3 regions of the Nonomuraea mesophila genome follow, and region 2 is predicted to be linked to each of the others. Evidence: predicted binding sites of a transcription regulator. Region 2 holds the regulator's gene; each other region holds the start of a gene.

What was found. The regulator HrcA, encoded in region 2, represses chaperone genes, less so after heat shock. The targets are predictions, from matches to a motif close to TTGGCACTCTCNNNNNGAGAGTGCCAA.
Region 1: the regulator HrcA is predicted to act here: its motif matches at 1,513-1,539, upstream of groES (co-chaperone GroES).
Region 3: the regulator HrcA is predicted to act here: its motif matches at 1,133-1,159, upstream of groL (chaperonin GroEL).

Annotation. Positions count from the first base shown of each region.
Region 1 is NZ_SMLD01000119.1:815-7,387, forward strand. Features, by position in the region: gene groL (chaperonin GroEL) at 1-1,040, opposite strand, end outside; gene groES (co-chaperone GroES) at 1,112-1,423, opposite strand; gene E1295_RS33470 (class I SAM-dependent methyltransferase) at 1,738-2,916, shown strand; gene E1295_RS33475 (apolipoprotein A1/A4/E domain-containing protein) at 3,109-4,977, shown strand; gene E1295_RS33480 (TIGR02452 family protein) at 5,101-5,931, shown strand; gene tsaD (tRNA (adenosine(37)-N6)-threonylcarbamoyltransferase complex transferase subunit TsaD) at 5,947-6,573, opposite strand, start outside.
Region 2 is NZ_SMLD01000195.1:9,565-16,137, reverse strand. Features, by position in the region: gene hrcA (heat-inducible transcriptional repressor HrcA) at 241-1,254, shown strand; gene dnaJ (molecular chaperone DnaJ) at 1,266-2,411, shown strand; gene E1295_RS41600 (16S rRNA (uracil(1498)-N(3))-methyltransferase) at 2,413-3,138, shown strand; gene E1295_RS41595 (hypothetical protein) at 3,153-3,812, opposite strand; gene E1295_RS41590 (SigE family RNA polymerase sigma factor) at 3,809-4,321, opposite strand; gene E1295_RS41585 (histidine triad nucleotide-binding protein) at 4,603-4,947, shown strand; partial or broken gene E1295_RS51530 (PhoH family protein) at 5,147-5,776, shown strand; partial or broken gene E1295_RS52295 (LAGLIDADG family homing endonuclease) at 5,759-6,568, shown strand.
Region 3 is NZ_SMLD01000024.1:29,215-35,787, reverse strand. Features, by position in the region: gene groL (chaperonin GroEL) at 1-1,027, opposite strand, end outside; gene E1295_RS12220 (cold-shock protein) at 1,380-1,580, opposite strand; gene E1295_RS12215 (MoaD/ThiS family protein) at 1,820-2,095, opposite strand; gene thrC (threonine synthase) at 2,121-3,353, opposite strand; SAM riboswitch class I at 3,367-3,508, opposite strand; gene E1295_RS12205 (RNA polymerase sigma factor) at 3,588-4,142, opposite strand; gene E1295_RS12200 (alpha,alpha-trehalose-phosphate synthase (UDP-forming)) at 4,321-5,745, shown strand; gene E1295_RS12195 (hypothetical protein) at 5,750-6,325, opposite strand; gene otsB (trehalose-phosphatase) at 6,349-6,573, opposite strand, start outside.

The DNA.
Region 1 (6,573 bases), on a different contig from region 2:
ATCTCCTTGACGCGGTCCTCGATGGCCTGCGCGTCACCGGCGCCGTCGACGATGGTGGTGTTGTCCTTCGTCACCACGATGCGGCGGGCCTGGCCGAGCACCTCGAGACCGACGTGCTCCAGCTTGAGGCCGATCTCCTCGCTGACGACCTGGCCGCCGGTGAGGATGGCCATGTCCTGCAGCATCGCCTTGCGGCGGTCGCCGAAGCCCGGGGCCTTGACGGCCACGGAGGTGAAGGTGCCGCGGATCTTGTTGGTGACCAGGACGGCCAGGGCCTCGCCCTCGACGTCCTCGGCGACCACGAGCAGCGGCTTCTTCGTCTGGGCGATCTTCTCCAGCAGCGGCAGGAAGTCCGCGATGGAGGCGATCTTGCCCTGGGTGAGCAGGATGTAGGCGTCCTCGAGGACGGACTCCATCCGCTCGGGGTCGGTCACCATGTAGGCCGACAGGTAACCCTTGTCGAACTGCATGCCCTCGGTGAACTCGAGCTCCATGCCCATGGCGTTGGACTCTTCGACGGTGAGCACACCGTCCTTGCCCACCTTGTCGAACGCCTCGGCGATCAGGTTGCCGATCTGCGCGTCCTGGGCGGAGATCGTCGCAACGTTGGCGATCTCCTTCTTGTCCTCGACCGGCCGGGCGGTGGCGAGCAGCTTGTCGCTGATCGCCTTGGCCGCCTTGTCGATGCCGCGCTTGAGCGACAGCGGCGAGGCGCCGGCCGCCACGTTGCGCAGGCCCTCGCGGACCATGGCCTGGGCCAGCACGGTGGCGGTGGTGGTGCCGTCACCGGCGATGTCGTTGGTCTTGGTGGCAACTTCCTTGGCCAGCTGGGCGCCGAGGTTCTCGTAGCGCTCCTCCAGCTCGACCTCACGAGCGATGGTCACACCGTCGTTCGTGATCGTCGGCGCACCGAACTTCTTGTCGATGACGACGTTGCGGCCACGCGGGCCAAGGGTCACCTTCACGGCGTCCGCGAGGGCGTTCACGCCACGCTCGAGTGAGCGGCGCGCGTCCTCGTCGAACGTCAGGATCTTCGCCATAGCTGAAAGTCCTCTCCTAGCGTCGAAAGCCCCGGTCGCCCCTTGGAGCGCCCGGGGCTCGACACACCGGCTTACTTCTCGATGATCGCGAGAACGTCGCGGGCGGAGAGCACGAGGTACTCCTCGCCGCCGTACTTGACCTCGGTGCCGCCGTACTTGCTGTAGAGGACGATGTCGCCCTCGGAGACGTCGAGCGGAATCCGCTTGTCGCCGTCCTCGTCCCAGTTGCCGGGGCCCACCGCGAGGACCTTGCCCTCCTGCGGCTTCTCCTTTGCGGTGTCCGGGATGACCAGGCCGGAAGCGGTGGTCTGCTCGGCCTCAAGCGGCTGGACCACAATGCGGTCGCCGAGCGGCTTAACGGGAACCTTGGTGGCGGTCGTCACGATCGGACCTCCCCTTCAGATTTGAATGATCTAGAAGAGGCGACCAGCTGGGCCTGCCGTCGCGGGTGTCAGACCTGCCTCGTCGCACGTTGGCACTCTCAAGGGGAGAGTGCCAACAGGAAACATATGCAAGAGGGGCTTGACAGTCAACACGAACGCGTCTGCTGAGAGCGATCACAGGGCCCGCGACCGTCCTCTACCAGGGTAATGGCTGGTCATACAGGACTTCGCGAAGTTTCTCCGGCCACGTGTCCGGCCGCGCGATTCGCGAGCCCGTGTCGCGCCGCCGCGCCGTGCCGCTAACGTCGTGCGACGTGGACCTCGACGCCTTCGACGAGCTGCTGACCCCGCGCGGGCGGCGGGCGCTGGCGGAGGCCGGTGAGCTCGCCGGCGCCGACCCGGTGGCCGCCGCCACGAGACTGCGCAGGACGTACGACGCGGCGCTCACCTCGGCGGCGCTCACCCAGGCGGCTCTCAGGGAGCGCGCCACGGCCAAGTTCGGCGAAGACGCCCGGTTGATGTACTTCACGCCGCACGGCCTGGAGCAGTCCACCAGGACGGAGGTCGCCGGGCACCGCGCCACCCGGCTGATCGCCGCTGGATCCCCCTCGCCCGAGGTCGTGGACGCCTGCTGCGGCATCGGCGGCGACCTGCTGGCGCTGGCCCGCGCGGGCTGCACCGTGGAGGCCGTCGACACCGATCCGCTGACCGCCGCCGTGGCCAGGGCCAACGCCGAGGCGCTCGGGCTGGCCGACCGGGTGACGGTGAGCGTGGCCGACGCGGCCGCCGTCGAACCGGAGCGTTACGACGTGCTCTTCGCCGATCCTGCACGGCGTACGAGCAGGGGCCGCACGTTCGACCCCATGGCCTACTCGCCGCCCTGGCCCGTGGTGCTCGGCCTCGTCTCCAGAGCCCGTACGGCCTGCCTCAAGGTCGCCCCCGGCATCCCCTACACGTTCATCCCCCCGGAGGCCGAGGCCGAGTGGGTGTCCTTCAAGGGCGAGGTGAAGGAGGCGACGCTCTGGACCGGCGCGGCCCGCGAGGCGGGCAGGCGGGCCACGCGCCTGCCGGGCGGCCACACCCTTGCCGCCACCGGCGTGGAGGCCGACACGGGCCCGGCCGGCCGCTACGTCTACGAGCCCGACGGCGCGGCCATCCGGGCGCACCTCGTGGGCGAGGTGGCCGAGCTGGTCGCCGGCCGCCTGCTCGATCCGATGATCGCGTACATCACGGGCGACGCTCCCGTGGACACCCCATGGGCCACGAGATACGAGATAGACGACGTACTTCCGTTCTCTCTGAAGAAACTACGCGCCGCACTCCGAGAGCGGAAAATCGGAAATGTCACTATCAAGAAGCGCGCCTCCGCCGTCGACATCGAACGCCTGCGCAGCGATCTGCGGCTCAAAGGGGATGAATCCGCGGTCGTCATCCTGACGCGCATTGCCGATAAACCATCGGCCATCATCTGTAACCAGCCATCCCCCATCTGAGCTGGCATTTCGGGCATTCTTCGGTTTCGATCGATCTTTGAATTCGCCGCTGACGTACCTTGATCAAAAGGCTAAGGTGGGCGGGCGGGAGTTCTCCCCCACTGCGGTTAACCGTGTTCTCGCTCTTTCATCTGCAAACCGGACCTACCCCACCGCTGCGCGGCAGACCGTCGGCGAGCGAAGGAGCTTTCGGTGGATCATTCCAACCACACCACCCTTCTTCAGGCAGGCGGCCATCTGGCCATCTCCGAGAGAATGCGAGACCTGCTGCAGCGCGCCTCCCAGGATCACGTCTACGAGCAGCGCACGCAGGGCGCCATGCTCGACGAGATCCGCCAGCGCCTGGAGGGCATGGAGTGGCTCCTGCGCGAGGTGCGCGAGCGCGAGCTCGGCGGGCTGAGCGGCACGCTGGAGGCGGTCAACGGGCGCCTCGACGACATCACCGCCAAGCCGCCGATGTGGGCCGAGGGCCTGGCGCAGCACGTGGAGGCGGTCCGCGACCACGTCGACGCCGTCGGCGAACGGGTGGGCGGCGTGGACGCCCGCATCGCCCCCGTGGCCGAGCTGCCCACCCTCCGGGCCGACGTCGGCACCGTGGGCGAGGGCGTCGACGAGGCGCTCGACCGCCTGAAGGCGGTGCTCGACACCGCCGACGGCATCACCAAGGGCATGTCCGACTTCGCCGCCCGGCTGACCACGCTCAGCACCAGCATGGAGGCCGCCGCCGGCCGCTTCACCCGGCTCGACCGGTCGATGGCCGACCTGGCCACCCGCACCGACCGCGTCGAGGGCGTGATCGGCGACCTGTCCGAGGGCGTCGCCGACTCGGCCGAGCAGCTGAGAGCCGGCCTCGACGCCGTCGAGCAGCGCGTGACGGCCCGGCTCGACGAGAGCGACCAGCGCCTGACCGCCCGCCTCGACGAGGCCGGCAAACACCTCACCACCCGGCTCGACGAGACCGACGAGCGGCTCACCGTGCGCCTGGAGGGCACCGACCGGCGCCTGACCGCCCGCCTCGACGAGACAGACCAGCGGCTGGCCCGCAGCCTCGTCGAGGCCGACGAGCGGCTCGCCATCCGGCTCAAGGAGGCCGACGACCAGTTCACCGGCCGCCTGTCCGACGTCGAGCAGCGGCTCACCGCGAGGCTCGACGAGACCGACCGCCATCTCGCCGTGCAGCTCGGCGAGAGCGAGCAGCGCCTGTTCGCCCGGCTCGGCGGCGTCGACGCCCGGCTCGAGCGGGCCGAGAGCACGCTGTCCGGCCTCGACGCCAAGGTCACCGACTTCGGCGGCCGGCTGGAGTCCGCCGGCGAGAGCCTGGCCGACATCGACACCAGGGTCGACGGCATCGACACCCGGCTGGGCGGCCTCGACAAGCACCTCACGTCGGTGGACGGCCGGCTCGGCGGGGTCGACAAGCGCCTGGGCGTCCTCGACGGCCACCTGGGCCGCCACGACGACCGCTTCGACGCGCTCGACGTACGCGTCGACGCCCGTTTCACCACGCTCGACGAGCGCATGGCCACCACCGAGCAGCGCGTCGGCGAGAGCACCACCCGCACCGAGGGCCGCTTCAACCGGCTCGACAGTCAGGTCGACGCCATCGACGAGCGTCTCGGCGAGGCCGAAGAGCACCTGAGCAGCCGCTTCGACGCCATCGACGGCCACCTCGGAGGGCTCGACAGCCGCTTCAACGTCCTCGACACCCACGTCAACGGCCTGGCCACCCGCGCCGCACAGGCCAGCGAGCACCTGGAGGCCGTCGACGACCGCATCGAGTCGGTCAGCCGGCGCGTCGGGCAGTTGCCCGAGGCCATCCCCGAGCGGGTCGGCGAGCTGATCCGCTCGCAGACCGGCGACCAGGCCGAGCGCCTCGCCGACGCCGCCAGTGCGCTGACCGAGCTGGTCCGCACCCGTCCCGACCGCGACGAGCTGACCGAGACGGTCACCGGCATCGTCCGGCCCGCCGCCGACGACCTCAACAAGCGGCTCGGGGCCCTGGAGGAGACCATGCTGGCGCTGGCCGAGGCCCTGCTACGCCCGACCAGGGCGAAAGACTGACCGCTCGCGCGGGCGTGCTCCGGCCTGCCCGCGCCCCACGTACGGCCCCTCCGGAGATCGGCGCGGTTCACCCCGGGATAAATCCCTCGCGACGGGGATCGTCTCGATGTCACCATGCGGATCATGAGTACCCGACTACGCGCGATCGCACAGGACACGGTCGCTATCGTCGAACACGGGGGTTACACCTCGCCAGGTGGCCAGTGGGTGTCTCTCGCCGACGACGTCGCCCAGGCTGTCGCGGGCACCCGGCTTCACCTTCCCGAGGACGACCTGGACACGGCCCTGTGCGATGCGGAGGCCGAGCAGGAGATGCCGGGTCCTCGCATCGAGGTCACGAATGAGTCCGCCCTGCAGGCGGCCCGGGCCATGGCGGGCGACGGCGGCGATGTGGCCTGCCTGGTCTTCGCCTCGGCCAAGAACCCCGGCGGCGGGTTCCTCAACGGCGCCCAGGCGCAGGAGGAGAGCCTGGCCAGGGCATCGGCGCTGTACGCCTGCCTCACCGCTGTCCCGCTGTTCTACGCCTACCACCGCGCCCAAGGCGACCTGCGCTACAGCGACCGGATCATCTATTCACCCGGTGTGCCGGTCTTCCGCGACGACAAGGGCCGACTGCTCGACGAGCCGTACCGCGTGGCGTTCCTGACCGCGGCCGCGCCCAACGCACGGGCCATCGCGCGCAACCAGCCGCAGGTCGCGGGCAGCATACCGGCCGCGCTGTGGCAACGGACGGTTCGTGTGCTCGACGTGGCGCAGGCCCATGGCCACCGCCGGCTGGTGCTCGGAGCGTGGGGGTGCGGGGTGTTCGGCAACGAGCCCCGGCTGGTCGCCGACACGTTCGGCCGGGCGCTGGTCACGCGCAACCGTTTCGACCACGTTCGCTTCGCCGTGCTGGATCGACAGCCTGGCACGCCGACCTACGCCGCGTTCGCCCGCGTCCTGTCCACGCTCTGATCCGGGAGTCGGCTCTCAGACGTGCACCGTCGTGATCGGCAGCGAGGAGTCGGCCGGGATCTCCAGGGTCGAAGGCGTGACTCCGGCCGCGACCAGGTCGGACCCGAGGGCCGCGACCATGGCGCCGTTGTCGGTGCAGAGCCCCGGCCGCGGCACCCGCAGGCGCACGCCGGCCGCCTCGCACCGCTCCCGCGCCAGCGCGCGCAGCCGGGAGTTGGCCGCCACACCGCCGCCGATCAGCAGGTCGTCCACCCCATATTTCCGGCACGCCTGCAGCGCCTTGCGGGTCAGTACGTCGACCACGGCCTCCTGGAACGAGGCGGCCACGTCGGGCACGTGCACGGCCTGCCCTGACGCCTCGCGGGCCTCGACCCAGCGCGCCACGGCCGTCTTGAGCCCGGAGAAGGAGAAGTCGAGCGTGCCGTCGTCGAGCTTGCCGCGGGGGAAGGCGATCGCCTCGCCGGAGCCCTCGCGGGCGGCCCTGTCGATGTGCGGCCCGCCGGGGAAGGGCAGCCCCAGCACGCGCGCCACCTTGTCGAACGCCTCACCGGCCGCGTCGTCCACGGTGGAGCCGAGCGAGATCACGTCTTCGGCGACGTCGGGCACGAGCAGCAGCGACGAGTGGCCGCCCGAGACGAGCAT
Region 2 (6,573 bases):
CCTGCGGAGGCTCGGGCTGGCTTCGGTCGGGATCCTGCCTTGACGGCGGGGTTGACGACGGGGGCTGGGAATCGTCGCTCATGTGCGCAAGTGTGAGGCCTGTCCCTTCCTGGAAGCTAGAAGCGGGATGCGACACGGTGTTATCGCACCTTGTGGGCGAGAGCCGTACACTTGGCACTCGGGAACACAGAGTGCTAGAGCCTGTGTTTTCCCCATGACAAGAGGGCAGGAGGTGAGCGCGTGCTTGACGAACGGAAGCTGGCGGTGCTCCGCGCCATTGTCGAAGACTACGTGTCAACCAACGAACCGGTGGGCTCCAAGGCGCTGGCCGACCGCCACAATCTGAAGGTCTCCCCGGCCACGGTCAGGAACGACATGGCCGCGCTGGAGGAGGAGGGATACATCACTCAGCCGCACACCAGCGCGGGCCGGGTGCCGACGGACAAGGGCTACCGCCTGTTCGTCGACCGGCTCTCGCAGGTCAAGCCGCTGTCGGGCGCCGAGCGCCGGGCGATAGAGACGTTTCTGGCCGGCGCGGTCGACCTCGACGACGTGGTGACCCGCACGGTTCGCCTGCTGGCGCAGCTGACCAGGCAGGTGGCGGTGGTGCAATACCCGACGCTGACCCGTTCGACGGTGCGGCACGTCGAGCTCGTCCCGCTGAACGACCGGCGGGTCATGCTCGTGCTGATCACCAACACCGGCCGCGTCGAGCAGCGCGTGGTCGAGCTGCCCGAGGTGGTCGAGGAGGCGCGCATCGCGAATCTGCGCGCCGTGCTCAACTCCTGCCTCGACGGCTGCGGCCTGAGCAGCGTGCCCGACCTGGTGGCCGACCTGCCGGAGCGGTTGCCCGTCGAAGACCGGCCGGCCGTGGCGACGATCCTGTCGGTGCTGCTCGAGACCCTCGTGGAGCGGCACGACGAGAAGATCGTGTTCGCCGGGGCGGCCAACCTCGCAGGCGCCGACTTCTCCACCGGCCTCCGCGACGTGCTGGAGGCACTGGAAGAGCAGGTGGTGCTCATGCGGCTGCTCGGCGAGACCACCTCCGACACCCCCGCCGCGCTCACCGTGCGCATCGGCTCGGAAAACCCCTACCTGCGGGGCACATCCGTCGTCGCGACCGGATACGGTTCTGGCGACAACCAACTGGCCCGGCTCGGGGTGCTGGGACCGACGAGGATGGATTATCCAGTGACGATGGGCGCCGTGCGCGCGGTGGCACGCTACGTCAGCCAGATCCTGGCTGCATCATAAGAGGTCGATAAGTGGCAAACAGCGACTACTACGCCACCCTCGGGGTGCGCCCTGACGCCAGTCAGGACGAGATCAAGAAGGCCTACCGCCGGCTCGCCCGCGAGCTGCATCCCGACATGAACCCCGATCCTGAGACTCAGGAGCGGTTCAAGGAGATCACGCAGGCCTACGAGGTCCTGTCCGACCCGAGCAAGCGCCAGATGTACGACATGGGCGGCGACCCGTTCGGCGGCGCCGGAGCGGGCGCGGGCGGCGGAGCCGGTGGCTTCGGGGCGGGCTTCCCCTTCAGCGACATCATGGACGCCTTCTTCGGCACCGCGGCCGGCGCCAGGGGCCCCCGATCGCGCGCCCGCAGGGGCCGCAACGCGACCATCAGGGTCGATCTCGACCTGCGTGAGAGCGCGTTCGGCACCACCCGCGAGCTGGTCGTCGACACGGCCGTGATCTGCGAGGTCTGCCAGGGCGCCGGCGCGGCGGCCGGCACGCACCCCGACACGTGCGACATGTGCAACGGGCGCGGCGAGATCTCCCAGGTGACCCGCTCGTTCCTGGGGCAGGTCATGACCTCGCGGCCGTGCCCGCAGTGCGGCGGGTTCGGCAGCATCATCCGCAACCCCTGCCAGGAGTGCTCGGGCGACGGCCGGGTGCGCACCCGGCGTACGATCAAGGTCCGCATCCCCGCGGGCGTCGAGGACGGCACCCACATCCAGCTCGCCGGCGAGGGCGAGGTCGGCCCCGGCGGCGGCCCGCCCGGAGACCTGTTCCTCGAGATCGTCGAACGCCCCCACGACATCTTCGAGCGGCGCGGCGACGACCTCCACTGCACCGTGCAGATCCCCATGACGGCCGCCGCGCTGGGCACGGTGCTGACGGTGGAGACGCTCGACGGCGCCGAGGAGGTCGACGTCCGCCCCGGCACCCAGTCGGGCCAGGTCATCACGATGTACGGTCGCGGCGTGCAGCGGCTCAACGAGTCGGGCAGGGGCGACCTGCTGATCCACGTCAACGTCGAGACCCCGACCAAACTGGACGCGGCGCAGGAGGAACTGCTGCGCGAGCTGTCCAAGCAGCGCGGCGAGGAACGGCCTCCCGGCAAGTTCGCCCCCGGGCAGCAGAGCTTCTTCTCCCGCCTGCGCGACGCCTTCAACGGCAGGTGACGTGACCGTCCCCGTGTTCCTGTCGCGGGAGCTGGACGGCACGGAGCTGACGCTCGACGGCCCCGAGGGGCGCCACGCGGCTTCCGTCAGGCGCCTGCGGGCCGGCGAGCGGGTCGACCTGACCGACGGCGCCGGCTCCGTCGCCGAGTGCGTCGTGCGCGAGGTGCTGAAGGACGCGCTGAGGCTCGCCGTGATCGCCCGCCACACCGTCGAGCCGCCACGCAGGCGGCTGGTCGTCGTCCAGGGGCTGCCGAAGGGAGACAGGGGCGAACTGGCCGTCGAGATGATGACCGAGGCGGGCGTCGACGTGATCGTGCCGTGGTCGGCCGCGCGGAGCATCACGCAGTGGAAGGGCGACAAGGTCGCCAAGGCGCTGGGTCGCTGGCGGTCCACGGCTCGTGAGGCGGGCAAGCAGGCCCGCAGGTTCCATCTGCCCGAGGTCGCCGACCTCGCCTCCACCTCGCACGTCGAACGGCTGCTGTCGGAGGCGGCGCTGGGGCTGGTGCTGCACGAGGAGGCGGCCGAGCCGCTGTCGGGCGTGCACCTGCCGGCGGAGGGCGACATCGTGGTGGTCGTGGGCCCGGAGGGCGGCGTCTCCGCTGACGAACTCGACAGGTTCCGGGCGGCGAAGGCCGTGCCGGTGCTGCTGGGGCCGACGGTCCTGCGTACGTCCACGGCGGGCGTGGCGGCGGCGGCCGTGCTGATGGCGCGTACGGGGCGCTGGTGAGGCTCTGAGGCCCGTCAGGGGGCCGGTTGCGAGGCGTCCACGAGAGGGCTGTCGACGCCGGCGGGAGTCTCCTCGACGACGTCGCCGGGCGGGCACTCCTCCAGCGGGCACGCCGTGGGCTCCATGGACGTCTCCTCCGGCGTGGGAGAGGCGTGGGGGGTGCGCGTGGGGCAGCCGGCCGCCGTCTCGGCGGGTTCGGGGGGTTCGGCGGTCGTCGACGGGCACGTGGTGGGCGTGGGACTGGACGACGGCGACGGCGCCCTGGTGGAGTCGGCCTTCTTCGAGGTGCGCGGCGTCGGGGTCTTCGACTCAGGCGGGACGAAGATGACCTCGGAGCGCGAGGGGACGGGTTTCTTCGGCGGTGGAGGCTCGTGCGAGCGGGTGGTCGAGGAGTTGGACGGAACCTCGGAGGACTCGACACCGGCGGGCTGGACGGGGCTCTCCTCGGTGATCTGGGAGCGCAGCCCGGGAACCATCATCACGATCGTCCCCGCCACGAGAAGGGCACTGGCGGCGGCCGCCCCCGCACGCCACCAGAACAGGTTTCGAACGCCGCGCCGCTCGATGCGGGCACGGATGATCTCCAGTCCTTCCGGCGAGGGCACGACCGCGTCCGCCTCCGCACGGAGCGCACGACGCAGCGCGTCGCCGTACTCGTCGGGGGGCTGGGTCATGACATCTTCTCCAGAACGGATCGCAACGCGGCCATGCCACGAGCGGTGTGGCTCTTGACCGCCCCCTTGCTGATGCCCATGGCGTGGGCGATCTCAGCTTCGGACAGATCACCGTAATAGCGTAGGACCAGTGCCTCTCTCTGTCGGGTCGGCAGGGCTCGTAACGCCTCGATGACGGCGGAGCGTTCCAGCTCGCCGATCGCGCCGTTCTCGGCGCTCGGGGCGTCAGGCAGGCCCTTGGGAGCGTACTTCTCGACGACCGCTCGGTGACGCAGCACGGAACGGGACCGGTTGACGACGGATTGACGCAGGTAGGCGAGTGCTTTGTCGGGGTCACGCAGCCTACGCCATGCACCATGGATGGCGACGAACGCATCCTGCACGACTTCCTCAGCGGTTGCCATGTCGCGTACCAGCAACACGGCCAGACGCACCAACGACCGGAAGTGCGCGCTGTAGAGCGCGGTAACGGCCATGTCGGCATCCCACCCGACCTGCACCGCCCCCATCGACCTGTCGGCCAGAAGGGTTTCGGTGGTCACATCAGTGGGACGCGCGGCCTTCCCAGAGGGTTTACGCTCTTCCGGTTCTTGAGGTTTCCCCGGTTCCTTAGGGTGCATTACCCAGTCGTGTTCCTCGCCAGGTGGCGCTCGCCCGACCCTGAATCGTGTTCTTTTTTGCTGAAGTGTCGCACACTCACCCTAACCGCGTGGATCTTTCTGCGCACGACACAGCTGATTACCGATTCGCAACGGACTCCCTGACGGCATGCTGTCGATAGGGTACCGGTGTGAACGACTGCCTCTTCTGCAAAATCGTGGCCAAGGAAGTGCCGGCCGAGATCGTCTACGAGACCGGCAGGACACTGGCGTTCCGCGACACCAACCCGCAGGCCCCCACCCACGTGCTGGTCATCCCGAAGGGGCACTACTCCGACGCGGCGGCGCTGGCCGACGCCGACGACGGGCTGACCGACGAGGTGCTCAAGGCGGCCCACGCCGTGGCCGTCATGGAAAGGGTGTCCGAGGAGGGCTACCGGGTGGTGTTCAACACCGGGGCCGGCGCCGGGCAGACCGTCTTCCATGTGCACGCCCACGTGCTGGGCGGGCGCGCGCTGACGTGGCCACCGGGATAGCCGGGACCTCTGAGGCCCAACCCGGCGATATTGACGCGAGCAATCGGCGTCGTCCCGGATACGATGGGCTCAGAAGACACCGAAAGAGACCGGGAGGCATCAGGCCGCTGGCCTGCCCATGTCCGAACTACACGAATCCCGACGCACGGCACCTCCCTCGCGCACACAAGCCAAGGTGCTGATTCCGGACGAATACCCGATGGTCAGCCTCCTCGGCTCCCGTGACGAGCTGCTCCGCGTCATCGAGGGTGCCTTCAAGGCCGACATCCACGTACGCGGCAACGAGATCACCGTCACGGGCTCGCCCGACGAGAGCGGCACCGTGGTGCGCCTCTTCGAGGAGCTCGTCGAGGTGCTGCGCAGCGGCGGCGAGCTCACGCCCGACGCGGTCGAGCGCAGCATCGCCATGCTCCGCATGACCTCCGACCGCCCCGCCGAGGTGCTCTCCCTCGACATCCTCTCCTCCCGTGGCCGCACGATCAGGCCGAAGACGGTCAACCAGAAGCGCTACGTCGACGCGATCGACAAGCACACCGTCGTCTTCGGCATCGGCCCCGCGGGCACGGGCAAGACCTACCTCGCGATGGCCAAGGCCGTGCGGGCGCTGCAGGAGAAGCGGGTCAACCGGATCATCCTGACCCGGCCCGCGGTCGAGGCGGGCGAACGGCTCGGCTTCCTGCCCGGCACCCTCTACGAGAAGATCGACCCCTACCTGCGGCCGCTCTACGACGCGCTGCACGACATGGTCGACCCCGACTCGATCCCCAAGCTGATGGCCGCGGGCACGATCGAGGTCGCACCCCTCGCGTACATGCGTGGCCGTTGCATGCCGCTCGGCACGGGCGTGCTCACTCCGGAAGGGTTCCGCTCCATCGGTGAGTTGGAGGTCGGTGACCTGGTCATCGGGTCGAATGGCGAACCGACGCCCGTGATCGGGGTGTACCCGCAAGGCGAGAAGAAGATCTATAGGATCTTCAGCCAGGACGGTGCCTCGGTGCTCGCCTCCGATGACCACCTTTGGACGGTCCGCACTCGTGATGACGGCAATCGCGGGAAGCCATGGCGGGTGCTGCAGACCAAGGAGCTGATCGGCGACCTGCGAACGGCGCACTACCGCAAGTGGGAGTTGCCGCTGCTGAGCGCACCAGTTCGCTTCCCCGAGCAGCCGGTTCCCTTGAACCCCTACGCGCTGGGCCTGCTCTTGGGCGACGGAAGCATCACAGGGATAGGCACACCAGCCTTCGCCACGAATGATCAGGAGCTGGTCGATGCGCTGAGGAGCGCATTGCCCGGGGTGAAGGTGAGACGGCGAGGTGGGCCGAACTATGTTCTCAACCGTGTGCTGCAACCCGGGGATAGCGGTAGGGTCACGCATCCCATCAAGTCAGCCGTCCGCGAGCTGGGACTGATGGGTTGTAAATCGCCGACGAAGTTCGTGCCCGATGTCTACCTCTACAACACAGCGGAGGTCAGGCTCGCGGTGCTGCAAGGACTGCTCGATTCGGACGGTGGCCCGGTCGTGCAGCATGAGCGCAGCGCCAGAATCCAGTACACGACTGTCTCACCTCGACTGCGTGACCATGTGGTCTTCCTGGTGCAGTCATTGGGTGGTGTGGCGTACTGGCG
Region 3 (6,573 bases), on a different contig from region 2:
CGGAGATCTGCTCGGCGTCACCGGCGCCGTCGACGATCGTCGTCTCGTCCTTGGTCACGACCACCTTGCGGGCACGGCCCAGCAGGTCGAGGGTGGCGGTCTCGAGCTTGAGGCCGACCTCCTCGGCGATGACCTGACCGCCGGTCAGGATCGCGATGTCGTTGAGCATGGCCTTGCGGCGGTCGCCGAAGCCCGGGGCCTTGACGGCCACGGAGCGGAACAGGCCGCGGATCTTGTTGACCACCAGGGTCGCCAGGGCCTCGCCCTCGACGTCCTCGGCGATGATCAGCAGCGGCTTGCCGGACTGCACGACCTTGTCGAGCAGCGGCAGCAGGTCCTTGTTGGCGGAGACCTTGCCGTTGACGATCAGGATGTAGGGGTCTTCGAGCACGGCCTCCATGCGGTCGGAGTCGGTGACGAAGTACATCGACGTCATGCCCTTGTCGAAGCGCATGCCCTCGGTGAGCTCGAGCTCGAGGCCGAAGGTGTTGCTCTCCTCGACGGTGATGACGCCTTCCTTGCCGACCTTGTCCATCGCCTCGGCGATGAGCGCGCCGATCTCAGGGTCGGCGGCGGAGATGGAGGCGGTCGAAGCGATCTGCTCCTTGGTCTCCACGTCCTTGGCGAGCTTGGACAGCTCCTCGCTGACCCGCTCGACGGCCGACTCGATGCCCTTCTTCAGAGCCATCGGGTTGGCGCCCGCGGCCACGTTGCGCAGGCCCTCACGCACCAGCGCCTGGGCGAGCACGGTGGCGGTCGTGGTGCCGTCACCGGCGACGTCGTCGGTCTTCTTGGCGACCTCCTTGACCAGCTCCGCGCCGATCTTCTCCCACGCGTCCTCGAGCTCGATCTCCTTGGCGATGGACACACCATCGTTGGTGATCGTGGGAGCGCCCCACTTCTTCTCCAGCACGACGTTGCGCCCCTTGGGGCCCAGGGTCACCTTGACGGCGTCGGCGAGCTGGTTCATACCGCGCTCGAGACCGCGCCGGGCGTCCTCGTCAAACGCGATCATCTTGGCTGCCATAAGGCTAGACCTCCCAGATGCAGGGTGGCTTGTCGTGGACCGAGCCGACGCCCGCGACGGCATGGGTCAGCGTCTCCTTCGGCGGACCCCATCGCCCCGATCCTGTTGGCACTCTGCTGCACAGAGTGCCAACGAACTGTTTAGCACTCTACCCTGCCGAGTGCAAGCGAACTCACCTGCGGCCGATGCTTCCCCCCAGGTCAGTCGTCTGTCCGGCGAGCCGCCCCGTGGACGCACCGCTGGCCGCGGTTCGCGCACACGACTCGCCGTACCAGGGGTCGACGAAAGAAAGGTGGCGGTTCACACGGACTGCGCTGCCGCGCGATCCCGCCGGTGCAACCAGTGCGGTGAATCAGACCGTCCTGACGGACTCCGCCTGCGGCCCCTTCTGGCCCTGCGTGATCTCGAACTCGACGCGCTGTCCCTGTTCGAGAGAGCGGTACCCGTCCATCATGATCGCTGAGTAATGGACGAATACATCCTTACCACCGTCTACCGCGATGAAGCCGTAGCCCTTGTCCGCGTTGAACCATTTGACGGTGCCCTGCGCCACTTCCGACTCCTCTTACTGGGCTCCCAGATCTCGCCCATTCCTCCGCGAGACCTGTAATCGCCCGACTTAACAGAAAATCAGCCAGGCGATCGCCCTCGACCATACCTGTGGCAAGGGGTTGGGCAACAGAGTCAATCTGCAGACACCACATTTCTCCCATCGTTGGTTCAACGTTGAATTGCGGGGAAAGAAGAAGGCGCCCACAAGGGGCGCCTTCGCCGAAGTGTGATCTGCCGCACTCACCCGCCCGCGACGGCGGGGATGATGGAGATCTGGGTGCCCTCCGGCGCCGGAGTGTCCAACCCCTGGGCGAATCGGACGTCCTCTTCCCCCACATAAACGTTGACGAAACGTCGAATCTTGCCCGATTCATCCAGAATTCTCGCGCCGATACCCGGGTAGTCAGAGTCCAGCTTGGCCAGCACGTCACGAAGAGTCGCGCCCTCGCCACTGACTTCCGCGTTGCCCCCGGTGTAGGTGCGCAGAATGGTGGGAATCCGCACAGAAACGCTCATGGTTGAACTCGCCCTTTCGTGGTTGTCAGACAGTCGCGCGGAACGCGTCGAGAGAGGGCCGGATGACGGCCGTGGGCGCGGCGTCGCCGCTGATCGCGTCGAGCGTCTTGAGGCCGTCGCCGGTGTTCAGGACCACGGTCTCGGCCTCCGGGTCGAGCTGCCCGGTCTCGGTGAGCTTCTTCAGCACGCCCACCGTCACGCCGCCCGCGGTCTCGGCGAAGACGCCCTCCGTCGAGGCCAGGAGCTTGATGGCGGCCACGATCTCGTCGTCCGTGACGTCCTCGACGCCTCCACCGGTCCGCCGCGCGATGTCCAGCACGTACGGGCCGTCGGCGGGGTTGCCGATGGCCAGCGACTTGGCGATGGTGTCGGGCCGTACGGGCTGCACCACGTCGTGGCCGGCCTTGTAGGCGGTCGACACGGGCGAGCACCCGGCCGCCTGCGCCCCGAAAATCTTGTACGGGGTGTCCTCGACCAGCCCCAGCGCGACCAGCTCCTTGAAGCCCTTGTCGATCTTGGTGAGCTGCGAGCCCGAGGCGATGGGGACGATGATCTGCTCGGGCAGCCGCCACCCGAGCTGCTCGGCGATCTCGTACGCGAGCGTCTTGGAGCCCTCGGCGTAGTAGGGCCGCAGGTTGACGTTGACGAACCCCCACTTGTCGCCGAGCGGGTCGCCGATCAGTTCGGAGCAGAACCTGCTGACGTCGTCGTAGGTGCCCTCGATGCCGATCAGCCGGCCGCCGAAGACCCGGGCCATGGCGATCTTTGCCTGTTCGAGGTCGGCCGGGATGAACACGCACGCCTCCAGCCCGGCCCGCGCGGCGGCGGCCGTGACGGCGCCCGCGAGGTTGCCCGTGGAGGAGCAGGAGAGCGTGTGGAAGCCGAAGTTGCGGGCCGCCTCGACGGCCATGGCGACCACGCGGTCCTTGAAGGAGTGGGTGGGGTTGCCCGAGTCGTCCTTGACGTGCAGTGACCTGATGCCGAGCGCCCGCCCGAGGTTGCCGGCCCTGACCAGCTTGGTCCATCCGGGGTTCATGTTGGGCTTGTCGGCGACGTCGGCCGGCACGGGCAGCAGCGACCGGTAACGCCAGATGTTGGGGGGTCCCGACTCGATCGCCGCGCGGGTCACCGCGCCGAACTCGTAAGCCGCTTCGAGCGGCCCGAAACACTCCTGGCAGGCGAAGCTCGGGCCGAGCGGGTAGCGTGCGCCGCACTCGCGGCAGGACAGACCGACGGCGGGACCAAATTCGAGCGACATGAAGCGAGGCCTTCCCTCATCTTCGTCTACGGCCACCTTGACCACAGACCGGAATTGGCACCTTGTCCCGGTCGGCCTCGCCAGGTCGCGAGTCACAAGCCGGGAGGGTTGCCGGGGCTTCGCAGGGCCGGTCCCTCCACCCCTCTGGATGAGCAATATTCAGTTGTCGAATCGGACTCTACCCGCCCACGTGGCGGAAACATCCTTCCGTCTCACACTTTGAGACGCACGATCTCAGCGATAGTCCTCCCCCAGCACGCCCTGGACATATTTGCGCGCCTGGTGGATGCGCGACTTGGCGGTGCCCAGCGGGATGCCGAGCTGGTCGGCCACCTCGTTGTAGTCAAGCTGGACGATGTCGCGCAGGACCAGCGCCTGCGCCAGGTCCGGCTTGTCGGCCTCCAGCGCCTCCATGGCGTCGAGCAGGTCGAGCCGCGAGCCCGCGATTACGCTGACGCGCCGCACGTCGGGCTTCTGCATCGGCAGTTCGTCGGAGCTCTGCTCGGCCGCCCTGCGCTTGAGCGATCGGTACGTGGTCCGCGCGCAGTTGGCCGTCACGATGTGCAGCCAGGTGCTGAACCTGGCCCGTCCCTCGAAGCGCCCGATGTTGCGCGCCACCGCCAGCAGGGTGTCCTGGGAGGCCTCCTCGGCGTCCTGGTGGTAGGGCAGGATGCGGGCGCAATGACGCATCACATCGGGCTCGATCCGCCGCAGCAGCTCACCAAGAGCGCGGTGGTCTCCGGCCGCGGCCGAGCGGGCGAGTTCCTCGGTTAGCTCATCAAGCGCCATGCCTGGGATCCTAGGGTCATAGGGAGCCTTGTTGGCATCCTTCCTTTTCCGATGGGCCGTTCACCACGATGATCAGTGTGGTCCCGTCTGCACCGACCCGCCAGCCGGAAGGAGTCACCTTGAGGTCTCACACCAGCTCGCCGCCCTGCCGGCGGCCCGCGCGGCCGGAGCGGGCGCGGTGAACAACATCCTGGTGGCCTCCAACCGCGGCCCTGTCTCCTTCACCGTCTCCGACGACGGCGAGCTGACCGTGCGCCGCGGCGGGGGCGGCCTGGTGTCGGGATTGTCCGGCGTGGCCAAGGACGACGGAGTCCTGTGGGTCTGTGCGGCGTTGTCCGACGGTGACCGCAGCGCGGTGCGCCTGGCCCCCGGCGGCCGCATCGACCAGGCCGGCTACGACACCGGCCCGCTGCGCATGCTCGACATCCCGCCCGCCACCTTCCACCGCGCCTACAACGCCGTGGCCAACTCCACGCTGTGGTTCGTCAACCACCTGCTCTACGACATCCCCAACGCGCCCGTCTTCGGCACCAAGTTCGGGCGCGAGTGGGAGTCCTACCGCGACTACAACGGCGCGTTCGCGCTGGCCCTGGCCGAGGAGGCCGGCCACGAGGCCAGGGTGATGATCCAGGACTACCACCTCACGCTGACCCCGGCGATGCTCCGGGCCGAGCGGCCCGACCTGCGCATCGCCCACTTCAGCCACACGCCGTGGGCGCCGCCCGAATACTTCTCGCTGCTGCCCGACGAGGTGGCGACGGAGGTCCTGGAAGGCATCCTGGGGGCCGATCACGCCGGGTTCCTCACCGACAGGTGGGCGCAGTCGTTCATGGACTGCTGCGAGGCGCTGCTGGGCGCGGAGGCCGACCGCGTCGGGCGCAGCGTCACCCACGCCGGCAGGACGACCCGCATCGGCGTGCACAGCCTCGGCGTCGACGGCGCCGCCCTGTGGGAGCGGGCCTGCGAGCCCGACGTCGAGTCGCACATGACCGCGCTGAAGGAGCAGGTCGGCGACCGGAAGCTGATCGTCCGCATCGACCGCACCGAGCTGTCGAAGAACATCGTGCGCGGCCTGGTCGCCTACGGCGAGTTCCTCGGCGCCCACCCCGAGTGGCACGGGAAGGTCGTGCACCTGGCCTTCGCCTACCCGAGCCGGCACGACCTGCCCGAATATCGCGAATACACCGCGTCGGTGCAGCGCTGCGCCCAGCAGATCGAGGACGAATACGCCACGGAGGACTGGGACCCCCTCATACTCAACGTCAACGACGACTACCCGCGCTCGCTGGCCGCGTACCGGATGGCCGACGTGCTGCTGGTCAACCCCATCCGCGACGGCATGAACCTGGTGGCCAAGGAGGGCCCCGTGCTCTCGCCCCGGTGCGCGCTGGTGTTGTCGCGTGAGGCGGGCGCGGCGGCCGAGCTGGGGCCCCACGCGCTGCTCGTCAACCCCTACGACGTCAGCGGCACGGCCGCCGCCCTGCACGACGCGCTCGTCATGCCGGAGGAGGAGCGGCGGGCGCGCCGCGACAGGCTGCACGCGGCGGCCACCGCCCTGCCCCCGCCGAAGTGGCTGGCGGCCCAGCTCCACGCCCTGGACTGAGGGCTCAGCTCCAGCGGGCACGCTGGAGCACGCCGGACAGGCCCGGTGTGCTCCACTGGTCGACGACCAGCACCTTGGTCGTCGGCAGAAACCACTCGCGCTGCACGAAACGCGACCTCACCCGGCCGTTCGCGTACGAGACGCAGGCGGCCGCCCACTCGCGGTAGGCGGCCCGGTGGCCCGGCCCGACCTGGCGCAGGCCCTTCTTCCTCGCCGCGCCGAGCGTCTGCCCCCACTTGCTGTTGCGCGGGCAACGCTGCACGTCGGTGGCGGGGTAGAAGGCCGAGGCCCCGGTGTACGGCCTGAAGAGCTCATCGCCCTGCCGGATGGCCTTCGGTCCGAGGATCCAGAAGCTGTCGCACCCTGGAGTGCCGTAGCCGGCCTTGGGCGCGGCGCACTTCCCTGTCACCACGCGGGTCCAGCCGGGCTTGACCCGGTGGACCTTCCAGGCGGCGGGCAGCAGAAGGGTCAGGCCGCCCCTGAGCTTGAGCGGCCGCGTGGAGTCCGCCGCGGCGGGCAGCGGTGCGGCGAGTACGGTGGCCGCGACCGCGGCCGCGACGGCGAGATGGCGCTTCGACATGCGCCGACCATAGAAGCGACCGCTTAAGAACGGCTGAACGCGGCCGCCAGCTCGCCGAGCAGGGCCACGACCCCCTCGGGGCCGTCCACCACGATGTCGGCCCGCTCGGCCAGCGCCGTCACCTCGGCGGAGCCGCTGCACACGGTCACCCCGGGCAGGTTGGACGCCTCGACGGCGTCGAACGCGGTCAGGTCGCCGAGGTCGTCGCCGGCGAACAGGACGGACCTCGCGGCCCGCTCGGACAGGAA